Regions from separate parts of the Clostridium sp. CM027 genome, predicted to be linked through region 1. Evidence: riboswitches for the same ligand, from Rfam matches in the RefSeq annotation. Region 1 holds a riboswitch; each other region holds the start of a gene.
What was found. A riboswitch is a leader RNA that binds a small molecule or an ion and turns the genes downstream of it on or off. The one in region 1 is predicted to bind cobalamin.

Region 1 (3,306 bases):
ATTAGTAAACCTAGATAAAAGTGAAAAATTTAATAAACAAAAAATAGGTGATTTTAAGAATAGAGAAATAGTAGCTAAAAAGAATTTTAATGAATTAATAGATAGCTTAAATAAGGTTTAGTAATATGTAGGAATGTTATGGGCGGGATTAAAGAAATTGTGATGCAATTTTGATGAATCTATTATTAAGATTAAAATAAAAACACCCTTTCAGATGTTAAAGGTTGTCTGTAGTATAAAAAGCAAACCATAAGGACATAATTTAGAAGCAATTACTCTGAAGGGAATGATGACCTTATGGTATTCAATAAAGTAGAAATATGTGGTGTAGATACTTCAAAATTACCCGTACTAAAAGAAAAAGAAATGAAAGAGCTACTATTTAGGATACAAAATGGTGAGTATGAGTGTAGAGAAAAATTTATTAAAGGAAATTTAAGATTGGTTTTAAGTGTGATAAAGCACTTTAATAATCGAGGAGAAAACGTAGATGATTTATTTCAAGTAGGCTGTATTGGTTTAATGAAGTCCATTGATAATTTTGATCTAAGTCTAAATGTTAGATTTTCAACATATGCAGTTCCTATGATTATTGGGGAAATAAGAAGATATTTAAGAGATAATAACTCAATAAGAGTTAGTAGATCATTAAGGGATATTGCATATAAAGCATTACAAGTTAGGGACAGATTGGTGAATCAAGACAACAAAGAGCCTACTGTAGCTGAAATAGCAAAAGAATTAGAATTACCAAGGGAAGATGTAGTATTTGCTTTAGATGCTATACAAAATCCTGTATCTTTATTTGAACCAATTTATCACGCTGGTGGAGATGAAATTTATGTAATGGATCAAATAAGTGACACCAAAAATTTAGATGATAATTGGCTTGAAAATATATCGATTAAAGAGGCAATGAAAAAATTAAATGTTAGAGAAAAGTTAATCTTAAATTTAAGGTTCTTCGATGGAAGAACTCAAATGGAAGTAGCAGGTGAAATAGGAATATCCCAAGCACAAGTTTCTAGACTTGAAAAAACTGCATTAAAGCACATGAGAAAGTACGTATAGGGTCCCCTAGTGGGTCCCTTTTTTTACTGTAGCATTTATTTCAGAATATAGTATAATGTATTATTTTGTGAAAGTTTGAAAAATATTATCTTTTTACAATTAAAGTAGTTGATTTTTTGTAATAATAAGTCTACTATGTAATGAGTACATGTGTGAAAGAATTATAAAAATTAAATAATAGAATATAGGTTTAAATTAATTAAAAGGGAATCAGGTTAAAATCCTGAACTATCTCGTAGCTGTAATAGATGAATTTAAGTGCATTATGCCACTCGAAAACGGGGAAGGCGCGCTTAAATAATGATTCTTGAGTCAGAATACCTGCCCATATTTTCGCACTACAAACTCTACGAGTGATAGAGAGGGCTTTATAATGAAAATTTGTTTGTTGATTTTATATGATTAAGCATATTTTTGAATCGTTTCCTTCTAACACTTTAGTTAGAAGGATTTTTGTTTTGTAGACAGGCCTATACTACGAATTGTCAAAACGAGCCTATAACATGATTAGGCAGAATATCATCGTTTTCGCCGGGTGCTTCAATGCGATTATAGTTACATTATCTGGCCTTGCATTTTTAAATCAGATTGTAGGTGTAATTGTTTACTATGCTTCATCTATTTTTATTATTCTAAAATCTCCCAGAATGCTGCCATGGGGTGAAAATTCAAAGGAGATGTGAAATGGGAAAAATTATTATTTTATGTGCCATTTTTCTAATGGTGGGCTTTTTCTTCAAATGGAAAAAAGGGGATGGGACACATAATCATCACCATGGAACCGGACATAAACACGGCGAAGGGTTTTCAATTGATTTTTATGCTTATACTTCTAAAATCAGGCACTGGAATGCTACTTTTAAAGTATCTCTTTCTGTTTTGATATTGATTCTTTGTATTGTATTGGAAAACCCCTATGTATCTGTTGTGGTCATTATTGCAATGGCCTATCTGACCATTGTAAAAGGAGAGCTTCCAGTAAACGAATACTTGTCAATACTGGCGATTCCAATCATCTTTATCCTCCTTGGCACTTTTACAATTGCTATTGATTTTTCAAAGCAGCCGATGGGGCAGTATAACTTGTATCTTGGCTTCTGCTATGTGTTTACTTCTCAGGCAAAGCTTAAGGAAGTGGCATTTTTGATTCTGAAAGTTTTTGCAGCTATAAGTGCCCTACAAATGATGACACTGTCAACTCCATCCTCCGAGATTATATATGTGCTTCGAAAAGCACATGTTCCAAAGCTTATTGTAGAGCTGATGAACCTCATTTACCGTTATATTTTCATTTTAATGGATGTCTATACTAAAATGAAAAATTCCGCAGAATCTCGTCAGGGCTACTGTGATTTTAAGACTTCCTGCTATACATTTGGAAGCATTGCAAGCAATATGCTGGTTATTTCGCTTAAAAAGGCAAACGATTATTATGATGCCATGGAGGCCAGATGCTATGATGGGGATCTTATATTTTTGGAGGAAGATAAAAAGGTAGAGACAATACAGATTGCCTCTGCAGTAGTATTTATAATTTTTTTGATCCTGATATGGGGCGTTACAAGATAGAAAGGAGCTATTATGGGGAAATCAATATTAAAGGTCGAAGATCTATACTACGTCTACGGGAATGGAAAGTCTGCATTGGATGGTGTAAGCGTGGATATCTATGAAGGTGAGAAAATCGCTGTCATTGGTTCCAATGGATCGGGAAAATCTACATTTTTCTTGAATATAAACGGTGTATTTACACCTGAACAGGGAAAAATCATTTACCGGGGTACTGTCGTTAATAGAAAGAATTTAAAAGGACTTCGAAAAAATATCGGAATTGTATTTCAAGATGCGGACAATCAAATAATCGCATCTACAGTTAGGGCAGAAGTTGGATTCGGGCCGATGAATTTAAAGCTTCCAAAAGAGGAAGTACTAAAGCGAGTTGAGGAAGCACTGGCATACATGAACATATCAGATTTCAAGGATCGTCCGCCACACTATTTGAGTGGCGGTGAAAAGAAGCGCGTCACCATTGCGGGCATCATTGCTATGAAATCAGAAATCATTATCTTTGATGAACCGACTGCATCACTGGACCCTTTAAATGCACTGATACTAGAAGAAGTTTTGGCCAAGCTTGGTTCGGAGGGCAAGACAATGCTCATTTCCACCCATGATGTAGATTTCGCATACCGATGGGCGGAGCGAGTCCTTGTATTCTGCCAAGGGAAAATTATC
Region 2 (3,306 bases), 1.4 Mb from region 1:
ATCCAATCGCACATATAGATCCAATGGGATTTCTTATGATTATATTAGTAGGGTTTGGTTGGGCAAAGCCTGTTCAGACAAATCCTAGTGCATTTAAAAATTATTATAAGGATGATTTGAAAGTTTCAGTTGCAGGCCCAATTGCTAATCTAATTCTAGGGTTTGTATTTGCAATTCTTACTGTGTTATTTTCGAAATTTCCACCAATTCATGGTGGATTATATACTATTATTAGCCAAATTTTAATAATTACAGGGTACCTAAATTGTATTTTGTTTTTTCTTAATTTAGTGCCAATACCGGGATTTGATGGATCTCATATAGTTAGGGATTTGTTCCCAAAGTTTTTTTACAATTTACCAGATACAATTTATAGGTATCAATTCTTAATATTTATGGTGTTAATATTGCCTATATTACCTGGTGGACAATCAGTTTTTACTTATATCGTGCAAGCGCCAGGGTTATGGTTATTTAAACAATTTTTAAATATTGCAGGGATGTTTTAATATTAATATAAAGCTAAGAAAATCATATAGTGATTTTTTATTATTTAGAATGTAAGGAGAAAAATATATGCGCTTAAGAAAAAAATATTGGGCTAGGCCAGAGCTGGAAACTAGTCATATTGTAATAACTGACCAATATGATCACAAAGGAAAATGGAATGAAGAGTTTAAAAATAACAATGCAATTCATCTAGAACTAGGTTGCGGTAAAGGTAGATTTATATCAGAAAAGTCCAGGAGAGATCTCGATATCAATTTTGTAGGCATTGATTTAAAAGATGAGGTTCTGGTATTTGCCCTTAGAAAAGTTATAGAAGTAAGAGAAGTTGAAGGGGAACAAGACATAAATGTACGTCTTATGCCAATGAACATTATGCTTATTGATGATGTGTTTGCAAAAGATGAGATAAGCAGAATTTATATAAATTTTTGTAATCCTTGGCCAAAAGACAGACATAATAAAAGAAGATTAACTCATACTAAGTTCTTGACGAGCTATAAGAAATTCTTAAAACCGGGATCTGAAGTTTGGTTCAAAACAGATGATACAGAGTTATTCGAAGAATCGGTAGATTATTTCAAAGAGTGTGGGTTTGAAATATTATTTTCAACCTATGATTTGCATAAGAGTGATTTTAAAGATAACGTAGTTACAGAATATGAAGCTAAATTCACAGAAATAGGCAAACAAGCTATGTTTCTACAGGCAAAATTAATTTAGCGAATTAATGCATCTCCTGTGGAACTGTTGCAGCTTCGCAGGAGATAACTTATAACCATATGAGACTTAAGCATTTTAGATTCTTATTTATTGACAGGATTAACATAATGCTATAAACTTAATTACATAGAAATGTATTAAATTGAAAATTTTAAAAATGAAAATTATGAATTATATTAGTTAAAAATGAATAGATTTGTTTAGGTGCCTATTATTAATCAGCCACTAAAGTGGATGCAGCTACTTTAGTATATGATTAGTAAGGTGAAAAGGGAATGTGGTGTAATTCCACAGCAGCCCCCGCTACTGTAATTGAGAGAAAATCTTTTATAACTACCTGAAAGGGAAAGTGATAAGAGAAAGTGTATCAAGAGCCAGGAGACCTGCCTAAATTAGTAATATTAAGCTTTCGGCGGGAAAGAACTGTAGAATTCAAGTTAGTGCAATGAAAAATTTGTACATAACAGCAGGTGCGCAAGCTTGCTGTTTTTTTGTTGTGTGCCAAATAAGAATACAAGCAGGAAGAAAGGAGAAATAGTAATGGCTAAAGTAATGGTTCAAGGAACCGCTTCATCAGTAGGAAAAAGCATATTAGTAACAGCACTTTGCAGAATTTTTGTGCAAGATGGGTTTTCAGTATGTCCTTTTAAGTCACAGAATATGTCATTGAATTCTTATATTACATTGGATGGAAAAGAAATGGGACGTGCGCAGGTGCTTCAAGCCTATGCGGCAGGATTGGAGCCAGAGGTATATATGAATCCGATTTTATTAAAACCTACCTCGGATAAAAAGTGCCAAATTATCGTTAATGGAAAGGTTTTTGGGAATAGTACAGCTATGGAATATCATAATATGAAATTGGAATTCAAAGACATGTTAAAAAAGCAGTTTGAAGAATTAGAGAAGAAGTTTGATATTATAGTAATGGAAGGAGCAGGTAGCCCAGCAGAAATTAATTTAAGAGATAGAGATATAGTGAATATGGGAATGGCGGAACTTATAGATGCACCTGTGATACTCGCAGGAGATATAGATAAGGGTGGAGTATTTGCGTCACTAGCAGGGACTTTGCTTTTGCTTAATGAGGCCGAGAAAAAAAGAGTTAAAGCCACTATTATTAATAAGTTTAGAGGAGATTTAGAAATCTTAAAGCCAGGACTTACAATGCTTGAGGATATTATACATATTCCATGTGCAGGAGTAGTTCCTTATTTTAGATTGGAACTCGAAGATGAAGATGGTGCAGTAGAATTTAACAAAAAAATTACTGCACCTATTGATATTGCTGTAATAAAGCTTCCACATATATCGAATTTTACGGATTTAGACGCATTAAAGGCTGAAGAAGATGTATCAGTTAGATTTGTTACAACTAAAGGAGAATTGGGCACACCAGACCTCCTTATCATACCGGGAACAAAAAATACTATTGATGATTTAATTTCTTTAAGAAATTCGGGACTTGCAGAAGCGGTTCAGCAATATAGTGTACAAGGTAACGTATTAGGCATTTGTGGAGGCTATCAAATGTTAGGAAATAGCTTAAGTGACCCTAATGGCTTAGAGGGAAATTCAAAAGAAACAGAGGGTATGAAGCTTTTAGACGTAGACACAATATTTGAAGATGAGAAAATAACTACAAGAGTAAAGGCTCGTAGCATTAACATTAGGGATACTAGTATAGAAACTTATGGTTACGAAATACATATGGGAATTTGTAAATATGGTCATAATGCAAAACCACTTTTTGAAATCTATGATAAGAATGGTTCTGATACGTCATCCTTCGATGGAGCAATAAATGCAGGTGGAAATGTTATGGGTACATATATTCATGGAGTTTTTGATGGAGTAGAGTTTAGAGAACATATGATTAATACTTTAAGGGTAAAAAAAGCTATGGAACCTAAAAAATCTAAGGTTTATGAAAATCTAAGAGAAAAAGAATTAGACAAGCTAGCAGATATAGTTAGAGATAATGTAGATATGGATTCAATCTATAAAATCATAGGAATAAAAAGAAAAAGTTAGGGACAGTTAACAACTATTTAAAAAATTATAACAGTATAAGAT
Region 3 (3,306 bases), 280 kb from region 1:
TATCCACTCTTTGCTTTTTTCAATATAAACGTTATCTTTTAACACATGACGTGCAGCCATTTCTGCAAAACAGTTTATGTTCCAGGGGTTTTGTTTTTCTTTAACTTTTTTTAATAGGTCTACGTTACTACTTATTCCATACCCAAACCTTATACCAGGCATCGCAAAAAATTTGGTTAATGCTCTTATTATAAATAAACATTTGTATGTTTTAACTTTTTCACTGAAACTGTGCTGTGAATCTCCAGTAAATTCTATAAAAGCCTCATCTATTATTATGACTTTGTCGTTACATTCACAATATTCAAGAATTTTTTGAAACTCAGCCTTATTTATGATATTGCCATTGGGGTTATTCGGATTACCTAAAACCACACCTTCTACACTCTGTAATCTATTAAGAATATCCTCATAATCATAGGAAAGCTCAGCATATTCATGCTTTAATAAGGTATTCTCATTAATCTTCTCTTTTAAATAAGAATACTCTATACTACAATTCCACTTTTTAGCATCAATTTCGTACTCTACAAAAGATGGCACCACAATTAGTAGATTTTTATGACAAGCTATAACTAAGTCAATTATTTCTGCAGCCCCATTTCCTAAAACAAAATATTCTTTTGGGCAATCAATGTATTCTTTTAATTCTTTCAATACCTCCCTATATTGAATATCTGGATATCTTGTTAAAGCATCTACGGCTTCACTAATGTTATCAGTGAAACTTTTAGGAACCCCTAATGGATTAATATTAGAACTGTAATCTATTAATTCTCGCCCCTCAAGTAATCCATTAGTATAAACATCTCCACCATGTATCATTGAATACCTTCCTTTCTACTTGTAACTCACATCTACCGTACTTTTGTTACTTATAACTTACGCAGAATTTTAATTTCCCTTATGTGTTTTCCCTACATTCTTAAACTTTTCATTAATTACATCATTAATGTGCTGTATATAAATGTCTTGAACGTCACTATTTTCCCCTAACCCATGCAGATATATTTTAACTTTAAACCCTTTTGCCTCTAAAATACTCTTCCAGGAGTCCTCTGCATCTCCCGCCATGTCATTCTTGGCATGGTCTCCTGCTACGAGCAGTAGTGGCATTAAAGTGACTTCGCTAATACTCTGAGTCGTAACATTAGGTATTACTCTTTCCAAAGTTGGATACCCTTCCACGGTTGCTACATGGACATTGTTAAAACCTCTATCCCTTAAAACGCTTTCAAAACAGCAATATACTGCATTTGCAATATGGTTTGTACCATGCCCCATCAAAATTACTGTATCCATTGGTTGCAATTGCTTTGATAGAGCATCCACCATTATTGAGTAATCATCTGGCACGCCTGCTTCTTCACCCTTAAAACATAAAAGAGGTCTTCCTATTAAGATATTTTTAAATGCTTTACATTCTTTGTATCTATTAACTACATTATTTATATAATCAAATTCTACTCCAGGAATAACATGCAAAGGCTGAACAATTACCTCATTATATCCTTCGCTTTTTAACTTTTCCAAAGCTTCTTCTGGAGTATCTACATGAATATTATCCCTATTCTTAAGTACTCTAAGAATAATATGTGAAGTAAATGCTCTTCTTATATCATAATCTTCAAAAGTATGTCTTATTTTATCTTCTATTGCATCGATAGTTACTTTTCTTGCATCTTCATGTGTTGTTCCAAAACTTACAATTAAAATTGCCTTCTTCATTTCGATCATCCACCTTGCTAAATATTTTCCGAAATCTATCATAACATTTACATATAATGCTTTTTAAAACAAAAAAAATAGTACGCATACGATAGCGACTACTTTTTAATTAATCCATAATTAAATAGTTCTTTCCCTCCGAAAGCTTGTTAACATCATTTAGGCAGGTCTCCTGGCTTTTGATTCTTCCTTTAATTATCCTTCCTCATTTTTAATTTACGAAGTAGCATTTAAAAGTTTTTCATCAATTACAGTAGCGGGGGCTGCTGCGGATTTAAACCGCATTCCCTTTTCACCTATTTCAAGGCACCTAAAATCATATTCAATTCTCTATTAATTCTAGTTTATTATATTTAAGCCGTACTGTCAATATTTAGAGTGTCTCCTTAGTTTAATAGGCAAAAAAATGATTCAGAAAAATAGTTAGGGACGGTTAACAACTATTTAAATTATTTATATATATATTAGCTTAAGATTATGAATATCATCCCGATTCATAGGCAATAATTCAAATAAAAATCTATGAGGAAGGGTGATTTTAATGCCAAGAAAGGCAAGAGAAAAAACAGATGACTCGATATTTCATATTATGTGCAAAAGTATCAGCGAAATAAATTTATTCAAGGATGATGAGGATAAGAACAAGTATTTATCACTTGTAAAAAAGTATAAATATCTCTATAATTTTAAAATCTACGGTTACTGTCTTATGGATAACCATTCTCATTTAATGATTGATGCTAATGGCACTGATATATCAAAGGCAATGCATGGAATAAATTTTTCTTATGCAATGTACTTTAATAAAAAATATAAAAGGGAAGGACATCTTTTTAAAGATAGATTTAAGAGTAAAATAGTTAATAATGAACGATATTTGAAGACTTTATCTCTATATATACACAATAATCCTACGGATATAGATGAATATAAAAATTGTCCTGAAAAATATGCTTTTTCTAGTCTAGCCATATTTTTAGGAAAAAGACATGATTCTTTTAAATTAGTTGATTATGGATTTATTATGAGCTCTTTTGGTAATAACCTAAAAAATGCAAGAAAGAATTACTATAATCTTGTCTTTCGCTGTAATGGAGAAAAATTAAAACAAGAAATAGAATTTAAAGATGAAAAATCAGAGTATAAATGTGAACGAAAAATACTTGTAAGGAACTTTAAGCCAGAAGATATAATAGAATATATAGCGTCAAAGATGAATGTATCAAAGACTCATCTTTATATGAAGTACAGCAGAAAGCTTGTACGGGCAAAAGCCTTAACCGTTGTTCTAATGAGGAGCCTCTGTAATTTTAAATCTAGCGATATATCCAGCACTCTTGGAAACATTACACAGGCTAGAGTATCAAAATTAAGCACTATTGGCATCGAATTAATTGGAACAGAAGATAAATATGAGAATATTATCATGGATTTTATTAAACGTTATGCTTAGTAATAATTTATTAATATAATCTTCAATATTATGATTAATAACTTAATGACAATCATTAAAATTCATTCTAATTATTTACTTTAACCTACCTATTTATTAAATCTGTTATATTAAATAAAAAAAAT

Region 2: another riboswitch for cobalamin. It lies ahead of KTC92_RS16620 (cobyric acid synthase); the one in region 1 lies ahead of cbiQ (cobalt ECF transporter T component CbiQ).
Region 3: another riboswitch for cobalamin. It lies ahead of KTC92_RS08665 (sirohydrochlorin cobaltochelatase); the one in region 1 lies ahead of cbiQ (cobalt ECF transporter T component CbiQ).

What each region holds. Positions count from the first base shown of each region.
Region 1 covers NZ_CP077725.1:2,096,306-2,099,611, reverse strand. Annotated here, with positions in the region: gene KTC92_RS09960 (hypothetical protein) at 1-121, shown strand, start outside; gene sigG (RNA polymerase sporulation sigma factor SigG) at 298-1,071, shown strand; cobalamin riboswitch at 1,241-1,415, shown strand; gene cbiQ (cobalt ECF transporter T component CbiQ) at 1,792-2,640, shown strand; gene KTC92_RS09945 (energy-coupling factor ABC transporter ATP-binding protein) at 2,653-3,306, shown strand, end outside.
Region 2 covers NZ_CP077725.1:3,488,011-3,491,316, forward strand. Annotated here, with positions in the region: gene KTC92_RS16610 (site-2 protease family protein) at 1-509, shown strand, start outside; gene trmB (tRNA (guanosine(46)-N7)-methyltransferase TrmB) at 577-1,230, shown strand; cobalamin riboswitch at 1,460-1,636, shown strand; gene KTC92_RS16620 (cobyric acid synthase) at 1,771-3,264, shown strand.
Region 3 covers NZ_CP077725.1:1,815,904-1,819,209, forward strand. Annotated here, with positions in the region: gene KTC92_RS08660 (histidinol-phosphate transaminase) at 1-825, opposite strand, end outside; gene KTC92_RS08665 (sirohydrochlorin cobaltochelatase) at 895-1,728, opposite strand; cobalamin riboswitch at 1,873-2,057, opposite strand; gene KTC92_RS08670 (transposase) at 2,270-3,181, shown strand.